DNA from 2 places in the Streptomyces platensis genome. Region 2 is predicted to be linked to the other one. Evidence: riboswitches for the same ligand, from Rfam matches in the RefSeq annotation. Region 2 holds a riboswitch; the other holds the start of a gene.

Region 1 (7,087 bases), 4.9 Mb from region 2:
TCGAGGACACCTTCGAGGTCGATCTGACCGACCGGACGCGGGTGCGGAGCGAGGTGCTGCGGCTGGCGGACCGCTGCGTACAGCGGCTGCGGGCGGCCGGGCGTTCCGGTCGCACGGTGGTCATCAAGGTGCGTAACTACGACTTCTCGACGCTGACCCGGTCCGAGACGCTCCGGGGGCCCACCGACGACCCGGCGGTGATACGGGAGGCCGCTGTGCGCCTGCTGGAGACGGTGGATACCACCGGCGGGGTGCGGCTGCTGGGTGTGGGTGTCAGCGGGCTGGCGGACTTCACACAGGAGGATCTGTTCGCCCAGCTGGCGACGGAGCGGGAGGCGGCGGAGGCCGCGACCGCGGCGGCCGTGGAGCAGGCCGACGGGGAGCGGGAGCCGCACGAGGCCGAGGAGGAGCGGCCGCGGCGCTGGTATCCGGGGCTGGACGTGGTCCACGACGAGTTCGGCGCGGGCTGGGTGCAGGGGAGCGGGGTGGGGAGAGTGACCGTCCGCTTCGAAACGCCATGGTCCGCACCGGGGAGGGTGCGGACCTTTGCTGTCGAGGACCCGGCGCTGCGGCCGGGGGAGCCCCTGCCGCTGGTGGGCGGGGCGCCGGCCGACGGTCAGTCGTCCGAGCCGGCGATCTTGCCGAAGTTCTTGTCGCCGGAGCCGGGGGACACCGGGTCGGTCGGGGAAGAAATATCCAGTCGGTAGTGGTGATAGAGCTGAAGTTCCTGCTCAGGGGAGAGATGGCGGCCCACGCCGAAGTCCGGTGCGTCCTTGATCAGCTTGCGGTCGTAAGGGATGTGCAGGCCCTCACCGACCATCTTGCTGGGCTCCAGGGGGACGAACGCATCCCGGCTGAAGAGTCCGGTGCGCACGGCCGCCCACTCCGGTTCCCCCGTCGCATCGTCGAGGTAGACCTCGTCGATGGTCCCTATTTTCGCGCCATTGCGGTCGAACGCTTTGCGGCCGATCAGGCTTCGGGGATCGATATCGGTTTGCACGGCCCCTCCAATTGGTCGCAACTGCCCTCTGACAACTACCAAACGGCACATTTCATGCCCCGGCCACTCGAAGGAGCCTTCGAGAGCCACGCTGGTAGGCTGGCGAATGGCCGCAGACCCCGTGCGGGAGAGTCCTTGTCGTTCGCGACCAGGGCGCCGAAGGAGCAAATCCTCCCCGGAATCTCTCAGGCACACGTACCGCATGGACGAGGTCACTCTGGAAAGCAGGGCGGGCCGCGGAAGCCACAGTGCCGGGACCCCTCCTCACCGACGGTGAAAGCCGGACCGCCATGCGCGGGCCGGTGAAGCTCTCAGGTTGAATGACAGAGGGGGAGGCCGTCCGGGCACCCGTGCCGTGGTGCCCCTCGTAGGTCGTACCGACCAGGAGGCCCCCGCAGATGACCACCAATCGCATCTCCTTGACCGAGCTGGAACGCGGCACCCCCTTCGAGCGCCGGCACATCGGTCCCGATCACGCGGCGCAGGCGAAGATGCTCGCGCACATCGGATTCGGGTCGCTGGACGAGCTCACCGCCACCGCCGTACCCGATGTGATCAAGAGCGCCGAGGCGCTCGGCCTGCCGCAGGCCCGTACCGAGGCCGAGGTGCTCCAGGAGCTGAAGGACCTGGCGGAGCGCAACGAGGTCCTGGCGTCCATGATCGGTCTCGGCTACTACGGCACGTTCACCCCGCCGGTGATCCTGCGCAACGTCATGGAGAACCCGGCCTGGTACACGGCGTACACGCCCTACCAGCCGGAGATCTCGCAGGGCCGCCTGGAGGCGCTGCTGAACTTCCAGACGATGGTCGCCGACCTGACCGGACTGCCCACCTCCGGTGCTTCACTGCTGGACGAGGGCACCGCCGCCGCCGAGGCGATGGCGCTCTCCCGCCGGGTCGGCAAGGTCAAGCAGGGCGTGTTCCTGGTCGACGCCGACTGTCTGCCGCAGACCATCGCCGTGATCGAGACCCGTGCGGAGCCCACCGGCGTCGAGGTCGTGGTCGCGGATCTGTCCGACGGCATTCCGGCCGAGATCGCCGAGCGCGGGGTGTTCGGTGTGCTGCTTCAGTACCCGGGTGCCTCCGGCGCGGTGCGGGACCCCCGCGCCGTCATCGAGCAGGCGCACGAGCTGGGTGCGATCGTCACCGTCGCGGCCGATCTGCTCGCCCTGACGCTGCTCACCTCGCCCGGTGAGCTCGGTGCGGACATCGCCGTCGGCACCACCCAGCGCTTCGGTGTCCCGATGGGCTTCGGCGGGCCGCACGCCGGCTTCATGGCCGTCCGTGACCAGTTCGCCCGCAGCCTCCCCGGCCGTCTGGTGGGCGTCTCCGTCGACGCCGACGGCAACAAGGCCTACCGCCTGGCGCTTCAGACCCGTGAGCAGCACATCCGCCGGGAGAAGGCCACCAGCAACATCTGCACCGCGCAGGTGCTGCTCGCCGTCATGGCCGGGATGTACGCGGTCTACCACGGCCCCGAGGGCCTGCGGACCATCGCCCGGCGGACCCACCGCTACGCCGCGGTCCTCGCCGAGGGCCTGCGGGCCGGCGGGGTGGAGATCGCACACGGCACCTACTTCGACACGCTGACCGCGCGGGTGCCCGGCCGGGCCGCCGAGGTCGTCGCCGCCGCCCGTGAGGCCGGTGTCAACCTCCGGCAGATCGATGCGGACCTGGTCGGCATCGCCTGTGACGAGACCACCGGGCGGGCGCAGCTGGCCGGCGTCTGGGGTGCCTTCGGGGTGTCCGGCGACGTCGAGCAGCTGGACGCGGCCGCCGCCGACGCGCTGCCGCAGGGGCTGCTGCGCCACGACGACTACCTCGCCCACCCGGTCTTCCACGAGTACCGCTCCGAGACCGCGATGCTGCGCTACCTGCGCACCCTCGCCGACAAGGACTACGCGCTGGACCGCGGCATGATCCCGCTCGGCTCCTGCACGATGAAGCTGAACGCCACGACCGAGATGGAGCCGGTCACCTGGCCCGCGTTCGGTCAGCTGCACCCCTTCGCGCCGGCCGAGCAGGCCCAGGGCTACCTCACGCTGATCCAGGAGCTGGAGGAGCGGCTGGCCACGGTCACCGGCTACGACAAGGTCTCCATCCAGCCGAACGCCGGATCGCAGGGCGAGCTGGCCGGTCTGCTGGCCGTCCGCGCCTACCACCGCGCCAACGGCGACGAGCAGCGCACGATCTGCCTGATCCCGTCCTCGGCGCACGGCACCAACGCCGCCAGCGCCGTGATGGCCGGAATGAAGGTCGTCGTCGTCAAGACCGGTGAGGACGGCGAGGTCGACACGGACGATCTGCACGCCAAGATCGAGAAGTACCGTGACGAGCTCGCGGTCCTGATGGTGACCTACCCCTCCACGCACGGCGTGTTCGAGGAGCACATCACCCAGATCTGCGCGGCGGTGCACGAGGCCGGCGGTCAGGTCTACGTGGACGGTGCCAACCTCAATGCGCTGGTCGGGCTCGCCGAGCCCGGAAAGTTCGGCGGCGATGTCTCGCACCTGAACCTGCACAAGACCTTCTGCATCCCGCACGGCGGCGGTGGCCCCGGCGTCGGCCCGGTCGGCGTACGCGCCCACCTGGCGCCGTACCTGCCCAACCACCCGCTGCAGCCCACCGCGGGCCCCGAGACGGGCGTGGGGCCGATCTCCGCGGCTCCCTGGGGCTCGGCGGGCATCCTGCCGATCTCCTGGGCGTACGTCCGGCTGATGGGCGGCGACGGCCTCAAGCGCGCCACTCAGGTGGCGGTCCTCAGCGCCAACTACATCGCCAAGCGGCTGGAGCCGCACTACCCGGTGCTCTACACGGGCCCCGGCGGCCTGGTGGCGCACGAGTGCATCATCGACGTCCGGCCGCTGACCAAGGCGACCGGGGTGAGCATCGACGATGTGGCCAAGCGGCTGATCGACTACGGCTTCCACGCGCCGACGATGTCGTTCCCCGTGGCCGGCACGCTGATGATCGAGCCGACCGAGAGCGAGGACCTCGCCGAGCTGGACCGGTTCTGTGACGCGATGATCGCCATCCGCGCGGAGATCGAGAAGGTCGGCTCGGGGGAGTGGGACAAGGACGACAACCCGCTGCGCAACGCCCCGCACACCGCGGGCGCGCTCGGCGGCGACTGGGCGCACGCGTACTCCCGTGAGGAGGCCGTCTTCCCGGCCGGTGTCGTCGCCGCGGAGAAGTACTGGCCGCCGGTGCGCCGCATCGACGGTGCCTTCGGCGACCGTAACCTGGTCTGCTCCTGCCCGCCGCTGGACGAGTACGACAACTGAGTCACGGCAGCATCAAGGGCCCTCGGCAGATCTGCCGGGGGCCCTGTGGTACGTGGCGCGCGCGGCGGGTCAGGCAGCGGCGATGACCCGGGCGCGGTGCGGGGCGATGACCTGCCCGTCGGGGAGCAGCTCACCGGTGTCCTCGAAGAGCAGGACGCCGTTGCAGAGCAGGCTCCAGCCTTGCTCCGGATGGTGCGCCACAAGGTGTGCGGCCTCCCGGTCGGTGGAGTCTGCGGACGGGCAGGGCGGTTGGTGCTGACACATGGAAGTTGTCTTTCGCTGCGGTGAAGTGAACGTCGTCGTGCGGCTCGATGAGGTGTTCATGGCCGCTCCCCCGTTTCTGTCGGTCGGTCCCAGTGTTGCCCCACGGACGGGATTCCGCAGGGATTTCGCAGCAGCGGTACTCACTCGGTAGGGACGCGTCACCCATGCGGGCGGTTGCTCCCAATTGCACTCCTCCCCAAGAGGGTTGGGAGTGGTATCCGCGGACTAGGCCGCCTGGGTGAGCGCGACAGAGCGCCCCGTGACCGGACGGGGTCGGGGAGCATGCTCGGGCGCGGCGGCAGGCGCCGGAAGCGGCGCGGGGATCCGCGCCGGCGCCGGTGGATCAGGCGGGTTCGGCGAGGAGCGGGGCGGGCGTGAGCCGCAGGGTGAGCCGGGGGAGCAGATCGGCGATGCGCTGCGGACGGTGTGCGGCGATACCCGGTGGGGCGGGGGCCAGCGGTACGAGCAGGTCGCCGGGCGCGGGCAGCCCCTGGGCGCCGTCGGAAATGAGGTCGTGATGCAACCACAGCGTGAGCATGTACAGCTCGGGGACGGACAGCAGCCGCGGCTGGTAGGGCGTGGCCAGTGACTCGGCCTGTGCCAGTGCCTGCTCGGTCGCCGCGACGTAGGGGCCGCCGCAGAAGCGCCCGAAGGTCCAGCCGTCCGCGGTGAGCACCGTCTCGGCGGTCGCCACGGCACGCTCTCCGCCGCGGACCAGGAAGCGCCATCCGGCCAGTCGGGTGTGCGGGGCGCCGCCGGCCCGGCTGACGTCGTCCCAGACATGGACGGGCAGCGGGTGGTCGGGGCTGAGCGGACCCTGATGGGCGCGCAGCGCGGAGACCGGGGCCTCGCCGACCGCGGTGGGCGAGCCGAGAGCGGCGAGAACGCTGCGCAGGGCGGGTGCGGGGGCAGGGGGGAGGTGCAGCGGCATGGTGGGTCGCCTCTCACTTCGGAGACACGGTGCAGCGTGGCTCGGAGACACGGTGGAGCGTGGCGGGTGCAAACGGCGTTGTCTGCGGGCGGGTCAGAGCGTGGCCGGCCGGGGCGGCGGCCGGGCGGGGGCAGCCGCTGAGCCCGGTGTCGGTGAGATCACCGAGACGCTGGGCGCCAAGTCTCTGCCTCGTCACCGGAGTTTATACGACGTATGTTCTGAAATTGTTTCGGCTACCGGCCTTGTGGATTTCCGGCAAGGTGAAATCCGGACCGCTGCGCGAGGCGCTTTCCACCGCTTTGTGCGGCGTTTTATGGACGCCACCTTGTATTGCCTTGCCGGCGCGGTAGGCCGGAACTCGTCGTTGTTTCTCACGAGTGAATTGCCGCGGGCGAGTGCCTCGCGGATATGCCTATGGGCAGTGCCGGACGCTGCATCACTTCGAGCCTATCGGCACCGGCATGCCCCCGCCGCGTTATTGATCAGATTGCCGGGGCATCATCGACCGTAGCGCGAGCCCCGGCGGTGTCGGGGACGGCCCCAAGCGGCCCGTGGCCGCGGGCTGTTCACTCGAGGAGGGACCCTTCGATGGGGGAGAAGGTCGCCGCGGACGGGATCGACCTGGCGGACCGGGAGCGTTATCGAAGAAAGCTGCACGACTGTCTTGAGGGATTGCACAGGCTCCTGGTGGAGAAGAGGTTCGACCGGCCCAGGAATCTCATGGGTCTGGAGATCGAACTCAATCTAGCCGGCGCCGACGGGCTGCCCCGCATGATGAACACTCAAGTGCTGGAGCGCATCGCCAGTGGTGATTTCCAGACCGAACTCGCCCAGTGCAACCTTGAGGTCAACATCCTGCCGCACCGCCTGAGCGGCCGGGTGCTGGACCAGCTTGCCGAGGAACTCCGTACGGGACTCGGCTATGCCGAAAGGAAGGCCAGGGAGGTCGCCGCCAGGATCGTGATGATCGGTATTCTGCCGACGCTGCACGCCACCGACCTCACGGCCGCCAGCCTCTCCGAGAACGACCGCTACGTCCTGCTCAACGACCAGATGCGGGCCGCCCGCGGCGAGGACTTCGCCCTGGACATCCGCGGCGTTGAGCACCTGGTATCCCGCTCGCCCTCGATCGCCCCGGAAGCCGCCTGTACGTCCGTCCAGCTGCATCTCCAGGTGACACCGGGCCGCTTCGCCGCTGTCTGGAACGCGGCACAGGCCATCGCCGCCGTCCAGGTCGCGGTCGGCGCCAACTCGCCGTTCCTGTTCGGCCGTGAGCTGTGGCGGGAGTCCCGGCCGCCGGTCTTCCAGCAGGCCACCGATACCCGCTCGCCCGAGCTGCAAGCCCAGGGGGTGCGACCCCGCACCTGGTTCGGTGAGCGCTGGATCGACTCCGCATACGACCTGTTCGAGGAGAATGTGCGGTACTTCCCGCCGCTGCTGCCGGTGTGCGGGGCGCAGGAGCCGCTGCGGATCCTCGCTGAGGGCGGGGTGCCCGACCTGGCCGAACTGGTCCTGCACAACGGCACGATCTACCGCTGGAACCGCCCCGTCTACGCGGTCGCCGACGGCGTCGCCCACCTCAGGGTCGAGAACCGGGTGCTGCCGGCC
Region 2 (7,087 bases):
GACAGCACGGACTTGGTGTAGTCGGCGCCCTTGTCCTTGGCCTGCGGGACCGGAGCGGTCTGCGGGGCGCTCACCAGGTAGTCGAACTCGGCGAACGGCTTCTTCAGGTGGAAGACGACCGTCTGCTCGTCCGGCGTCTCGATGGACTTCAGACCGGCCTTGCTCTTGTCCTTGTAGGGACCCTTGTAGCCGCCGTCGTTGTCCTTGAGGAACTGCTGGAAGTAGTTCGGGCCCAGCGAGAGGGTGTCGCGCGCGAAGTTGCTGCGCTCGACGGCGTACTTGACGTCCTGCGAGGTCACCGTGGAGCCGTCGTCGTACTTGACGCCCTTGCGGATCTTGTACGTCCAGGTCTTGCCGCCGTCGCTGGGCTTGCCCATCGACTCGGCGAGGTCCGGGACCAGCTCGTTGCCCTTGGGGCCGGGGCCCGGCTTGAAGGTGGTGAGCGGGCGTGCGTAGAGCCGGCTGAAGTTGTAGATGAAGGCGTAGTACGTGTTGCCCGGGTCGAACGACTCGGGGGCGTCGCTGATCGCGTAGGTGACCGTGCCGCCCTTCGCGTCCGAGGCGTTGACGATGCCCTTGGTTGCGGCGTTCGCCTCGCCCGAGCCCTCCGCGGAACCCTTGCCCCCGCTACAGCCGGCCAGCAAAAGGCCCGCACTGGTGATGGCCGCGACAGCCGCGACCGGAACTGACCTTCGCATTGGTCGGTGTCCCCTTCGTTCGTCGAGAAACGTCCATACGTCGGTACGTCGGTACCTCGGTATGTCAGAGCTACAGAACTGCGAAAAACGCTGGTGAGACTTCTGAGCGGGTGCCAGGCACGGCCATCAGCGGCTGCGCGGATCCAGCGCGTCCCTCAGACCGTCACCGAGCAGGTTGAACGCCAGCACGGTGACGAAGATCGCGAGGCCGGGGACGATCATGTACTGAGGGTCGACCTCGTAGTACTTGACCGCCTGGTTGAGCATGCCGCCCCAGGACGCCTGGGGCGGTTGGATACCGACGCCCAGGAAGCTCAGCGCCGCCTCGAAGAGGATGTTGGAGGGGATCAGCAGCGTCGAGTAGACGATGATCGGACCCACCAGGTTGGGCAGCAGCTCCCGGAAGAGGATGAACGGGCCGCGTGCCCCCATGCCGCGGGCGGCGTCCACGAACTCCCGCTCGCGCAGCGACAGCGTCTGCGCGCGCACGATCCGCCCCATGTACGGCCAGTTGAAGAAGCCGATCACGAAGATCAGCACCGAGATGTGCAGCGGCAGACCCTCCAGGCCGAAGGCGCCGCCCTGGAGCGAGGCGGAGATCGCGATGGCGAACAGCAGCAGCGGGAAAGCCAGGAAGACGTCCATCATCCGGCTGATGAAGGCATCCACCCGCCCGCGGTAGAAGCCGGCGACCACCCCGAGGACGGTGCCGATGGCTACCGACAGCAGGGTCGCGCCGAACGCCACGATCAGCGACACCCAGGAGCCCTCCAGGATCCGGGCGAGCAGATCGCGGCCGAACTTCGGGTCCACGCCCAGCGGGTGGTCCCCGCTCATCCCGCCGAAGTCGCCCTTGGGGAGCGTGGTGTTGGGGTCGATCAGCGACTGGTTGGGGTTGTTGGGGTCCAGCCCCAGCAGCGACTGGATCGGGCGGGAGAGCGCGGCTACGGCGATGAGCAGGATGACAACGATGGCACCGGCCACCGCGACCTTGTCCCGCCGGAAGCGCAGCCAGGCGATCTGACCGAGCGAACGCCCCTCGATCCGCTTTTGTTCCACGCCTTTCAGCACCGCTTCCGGCTGCGCCTCAGCAGCTGCTCCGGTGGTCTCGATCGGTGCGGTCACGGTGCCTTTGACCCCTCTCGGCCGACAGTGGCCGGCCCATGCCCCGCCGCGGTAGCGGCCTTCTTCACATCACTGGTGCAAGTCATGCAGGCATCGCGGAAGTTCGCGTTTTATGGAAATTCAAAAGGTGCGCGACGCCGTTCTCGGATGACGCTCGTACAAAGGACCGATGGCCCTCTGCTGCCGGAGTCTTCATCCGATTCGCGATCAGTCACCAGCCCTGAAGGGGAAAGGATGCGTAACTGTGATGTGATCCGCGGCATTCCGTTATACGGACAAAAGTGGGAGCTGAGCGGTGTGTATACCCGTGAGAAAGGGGCTCAACTGCGGGGCACATGGGGCGAATTCCCCCCAAGCCCGGCGCCGGGGCGGCGCGCCGGGCGTCAGTACGGACGCGGGTAGCCGTAGCCGTACGAGGGCGCGGGAGCCTGCGGCTGGACGTAGCCGTCACGGTCGAAGAAGGGGCGCGTGGAGGCCCGCATCCACATGCCGACCGGGTCGAACTCGTCGTTCATCGCGACCGTGGAGACGGGCAGACCGTCCGGAACGGCACCGATCGACTGCTGGATCATCAACCGCACCGAATCCACCGCTTGTTGGCCGGTGTCGTACAGATCCAGACCGATCGCCAGATACGGGGCACCCAGCGCGGGCTGCACCCAGGCCCGGCGCAGCGACCGGACGGCGGGCGTCCGGTGCGCGTTCTGGGCGAGCAGCGCGTAGAACTGCGGGATGTCGATCACCGGCTCCGAGATCCGCAGCGGCCCGGCGGGCAGCCGGTCGAGGCCGCCGGCGATACGACGCAGATCCAGCCAGGGAATGCCGACGCCGCCGCCGGGAGCATGCGGATTCAGCCACAGGCCCCAGCGGTCAGGGAAGAGCGCGGCGGCGATTTCGGGACCGGTGACCACCTCGTGGTCACGGTTCCAGCCGGAGGCGGCGAGCTCGGGCGCCGAGGTCACACACGGCGCATAGCCGAGGCCCTCGACCTCCATGTTTCCGTACTGCGCATCGGGCATACCGGCCCGGCCCTGCCAGAGCAGCATCCAGACCTGGCCCGCGGCGAGCGCGTGCAGCAGCGCCTCATAGGCGTCGTAACGGCCGGGCGAGACCTGCTGAAGCAGCTGCTCCAGCTGTCCGGCCGCCGCCGGCCCCTGATGCGCACCCGCGCTCACGTGGTCCGTCCCTTCTCTCAGCAGGGCACGTGAGGGTGCGCCCGCCTGTCATCCAACCAGCTTAGGGCTTGCCGATGGGCCAGGACCGGTCCTGGCCCATCGGCAAGCCCTTACGAGTGGTCACGACTGTAGAAGGGCCGCACGCGCTCCAGCATCCAGTCGGCGACCGGGTCGCCCTGGGCGAGGTCGAGCATGACGAGTTGTACGGGCCAGGGCAGCGGTACTGCGCCGAGCGCACGTCCGAGGGCTGAGAGTACCGTCTCGCGGGCGGTGCCGTCGTGCAGCGCGAGGGCATCCGCCGCGACCTGAACACCGACGAACAGCGCGGGCGTGTCGCCCTCGACGCTTGCCAGGGCACGCCGGGCACTCAGGACAATTCCGGCGCCGGAGAACTCCAGCCCGGCCGAGGCCAGGAAGTCCACCGGCTCGTCCTGCCAGTCCGGCTCGAAGAGCCGTACCCGGCCGCCGCTCGGCAGCCCGTCGAACTCCGGCTGTCCCGGCCGCCGCTCCCGGCACAGTTCGGCCACCGCGGGCGGCGGCAGCGGGACGCCGACCGTGCCGTCGGGATTGACCGCGATGCCGATCTGCGGCGGCAGCCCGCGGGCGAACTCCCGGGCCGGGGCGACGGTGAAGGACATATGCGAGCCGATCACCCGCAGGAACTCCTGCTCGGAGCTGTAGACCGGGACGTAGTGCGCCCCGTCGAGCTCCACGGTGGGCAGATCGAGGCCGCGGGTGCCGGGACCCGCGCTCTCCGGACCGCCGCCTTCGGGCAGCGGCACCCACAGCCGGCTACGGCCGAGGACCTCGACGATCCGGCCGCCGGCGCCCGGGTGTCCGACCGACGCGGACAGCACCTCTTCGAGCTCGTTCGCCGGCCATGCCAGCTGCGGTATCCCCTGCTCCGGAAATGTCATTCGTCCCACCCGTTCCAAACCGCGCCATCTGGCCAAAGACCCTAGACGAGACGGCGCGCGGTGCGGCGTGCGGGGGCGTGCCCGGCGACTAATGGAAGGTGACCGTCTCCAGGGCTCTCGCCGACCGCCGGTCGAGGAGGGCGGCAGAGCAGAAGCCCTTGGGCAGCCGGGCCGATTCCGCGGCGCCGACCAGCCGGCCCACCGCCCCGCGGTGCCGGGCGAAGGCGTACCCCGACACCCCGCGGCCCCGTGACTCCTGGCCGGAAAGCGCCACCTCGGGCGCCACATCGAGTAGCACCAGATGCGCCCCGCGGCCGCCGCGCCGCGCCGCGCGCGCGATCCAGCGGCGCACCCACGCCAGCGTCCCGCAGTCGTGCACCACCACGCTGTCACCGGAGCGCAGCGCACGGCCCAGGGTCAGGTAGTGGGCGGCCCGGACCAGCGGGCGGTAGAGCCCGTACGGCAGCCGGCGCAGCCTGCCGTGCTCCCAGCGCTCACGGACGTCCTGCGAATCGATGCGGTGCACGACGGCGCCGTGCCCGTCCAGCGGCGGCACGACCCGGTGCATCAGGGTGCTCTTGCCGCTGCCCGGCAGCCCGGAGACCACCACCAGGTCGCCGGCCGGGAACCGCAGCTCGGTGGCGCCGGGCGGCCGCCGCTCGCCCCGCAGGTCCACGACCGCGGTGCGGCGTCCGGGCCGGATGACGGCCCGCCGCGTACGGCCGGTGCGGGACATGGCGGCGGACGGCGCCGTCGGCACGACGTCCGGGGGCACGACCCCTGAAGTCGCCCCGAATGCCGCTTCGCTGTGCACCGTGATCGCCCTCCCCGCCCGTTCTGGTCCGGTTCGAGTCCGTCCCCTACCCGCAGAGTGTCAAGAAAAGGTAATGCCCATCAAGGCGATTGTCCGATCTGCCCACGTCGTGGGCGGGGCGGCGGAGGGGGCTCCTTTATCCGGCGATCCCGTGCAATGATGTGGCCGCCACGTGCACATCACAGCTCACCTGTGCACCGCCAACTGCATACCGGCCGCTTGAACCCGCGCGGGAGAGTCCCCGGCCGCCACGGCGGGGCGCCGAAGGAGCAAGTCCTCCCTTGAATCTCTCAGGCCCCTATACCGCACGGGCGAGGCAGATCTGAAAAGCGAGCCGCTGCCCGGCTGACGGGCCGGCTCCACCCAAGGTGCAAACCGGGTCCGTTCGCGGGATACCGGTGAACCTCTCAGGTTCCGATGACAGATGGGGAGAACGTCTTGTCACCCCTGCCTGGGAGCCCGGAACCATGACTGATGCCCCCCGCCGTACCGCGCTGGACGCCACCCATCGCGGGCTCGGCGCGACCATGACCGACTTCGCCGGCTGGGACATGCCGCTGCGCTACAGCAGCGAGCGGGATGAGCATGTCGCCGTCCGTACCCGCGCCGGCCTCTTCGACCTCTCCCACATGGGCGAGATCACCGTCACCGGGCCGCAGGCCGCCGACCTGCTCGACTACGCGCTGGTCGGCAACATCGGCGGCGTGAAGACGGGCCGCGCCCGCTACACCATGATCTGTGAGGACAAGGGCGGCATCCTCGACGACCTGATCGTCTACCGCCTCGCCGACCAGGAGTACATGGTCGTCGCCAACGCCTCCAACGCCCAGGTGGTGCTGGACGCGCTGAGCGCGCGAGCGGGCGGCTTCGACGCCGCGATCCGCGACGACCGGGACGCCTACGCGCTGCTCGCGGTGCAGGGCCCGGAGTCCCCCGGCATCCTCAAGAAGCTGACGGACGCCGATCTGGACGGTCTCAAGTACTACGCCGGGCTGCCCGGCACGGTCGCCGGGGTGCAGGCGCTGATCGCCCGTACCGGCTACACCGGTGAGGACGGCTTCGAGCTGTTCGTCCGGCCGGCGGACGCGGTCGCCCTCTGGGAGGCGCTGACCGAGGCGGGCAAGGACGCCGGGCTGGTGCCCTGCGGGCTGTCCTGCCGGGACACCCTGCGCCTGGAGGCGGGCATGCCGCTCTACGGGCATGAGCTGACCACCGCGACGACGCCGTTCGACGCGGGTCTGGGCCGGGTCGTGAAGTTCGAGAAGACCACCAACGGCGGGGACTTCGTGGGCCGCGAGGCCCTGGCCGAGGCCGCCGAGCGTGCCGAGGCCCGGCCGCCGCGCAAGCTGGTCGGGCTGATCGCCCGGGGCCGCCGGGTGCCGCGGGCCGGGTACCCGGTCGTCACGGCCGACGGCACGGTCATCGGCGAGGTCACCTCCGGGGCCCCGTCCCCCACGCTCGGCAAGCCGATCGCCATCGCCTATGTCGACGCGGCCTACGCCACCGCGGGCACGGAGGGTGTCTGCGTGGACATCCGTGGAAGCCATGAGCCGTACGAGGTCACCGCGCTGCCGTTCTACAAGCGGCAGAAGTAACCGTTCACCGACGGCAGGCGGCGGCGCGCGCCCGCGCGTCTCACTGCGCAAGACGTGCCCCCGGACTTCGTCCGGGAGGTGCCCCCCTTCACGATCACACCCTCGCGTACAGGAGAATCGAGCCATGAGCAACCCCCAGCAGCTGCGCTACAGCAAGGAGCACGAGTGGCTGTCGGGCGCCGAGGACGGCGTCTCGACGGTCGGCATCACCGAGCACGCGGCCAACGCGCTCGGCGACGTCGTCTACGTGCAGCTCCCCGAGGTCGGTGCCACGGTCGCGGCGGGCGAGACCTGCGGTGAGCTGGAGTCGACCAAGTCGGTCAGCGACCTCTACTCGCCCGTCGACGGTGAGATCGCCGAGATCAACGAGGACGTCGTCAACGACCCCTCGCTGGTGAACTCCGCCCCGTTCGAGGGCGGTTGGCTGTTCAAGGTGAAGATCAGCGGCGAGCCGGGCGACCTGCTCTCGGCCGACGAGTACGCCGCCTTCATCCAGAGCTGAGCCCCCGGCTCTCCCCCGCTCCCGGGCCCGCCCGGACGGGAGCCCCGACCGCCACCGCCCGCGCGGAAGCTCCCCCGGACCCCGTCCGGAGAGGCCCCTCGCGCCCCTGACTCCCCAGGAACTCTCATGTCGCTTCTCAACAGCTCCCTCCATGAGCTCGACCCCGACGTCGCCGCCGCCGTCGATGCCGAGCTCCACCGCCAGCAGTCCACCCTCGAAATGATCGCGTCGGAGAACTTCGCCCCCGTCGCCGTCATGGAG

What was found. Region 2 has a riboswitch for glycine ahead of gcvT (glycine cleavage system aminomethyltransferase GcvT). Riboswitches for the same ligand answer to the same signal wherever they lie in the genome.
Region 1: linked by a shared signal. The riboswitch ahead of gcvP (aminomethyl-transferring glycine dehydrogenase) and the one ahead of gcvT (glycine cleavage system aminomethyltransferase GcvT) in region 2 are both predicted to bind glycine.

The regions. Positions count from the first base shown of each region.
Region 1 covers NZ_CP023691.1:1,180,650-1,187,736, reverse strand. The annotation lists gene CP981_RS04890 (DNA polymerase IV) at 1-707, shown strand, start outside; gene CP981_RS04885 (PRC-barrel domain-containing protein) at 617-1,000, opposite strand; glycine riboswitch at 1,115-1,211, shown strand; gene gcvP (aminomethyl-transferring glycine dehydrogenase) at 1,399-4,284, shown strand; gene CP981_RS04875 (DUF5999 family protein) at 4,354-4,548, opposite strand; gene CP981_RS04870 (hypothetical protein) at 4,892-5,479, opposite strand; gene CP981_RS04865 (glutamate-cysteine ligase family protein) at 6,068-7,087, shown strand, end outside.
Region 2 covers NZ_CP023691.1:6,098,435-6,105,521, reverse strand. The annotation lists gene CP981_RS27180 (ABC transporter substrate-binding protein) at 1-698, opposite strand, end outside; gene CP981_RS27175 (ABC transporter permease) at 825-1,823, opposite strand; gene CP981_RS27170 (enhanced serine sensitivity protein SseB C-terminal domain-containing protein) at 2,207-2,998, opposite strand; gene CP981_RS27165 (enhanced serine sensitivity protein SseB) at 3,109-3,915, opposite strand; gene CP981_RS27160 (AAA family ATPase) at 4,004-4,651, opposite strand; glycine riboswitch at 4,950-5,045, shown strand; glycine riboswitch at 5,046-5,163, shown strand; gene gcvT (glycine cleavage system aminomethyltransferase GcvT) at 5,197-6,324, shown strand; gene gcvH (glycine cleavage system protein GcvH) at 6,449-6,826, shown strand; gene glyA (serine hydroxymethyltransferase) at 6,953-7,087, shown strand, end outside.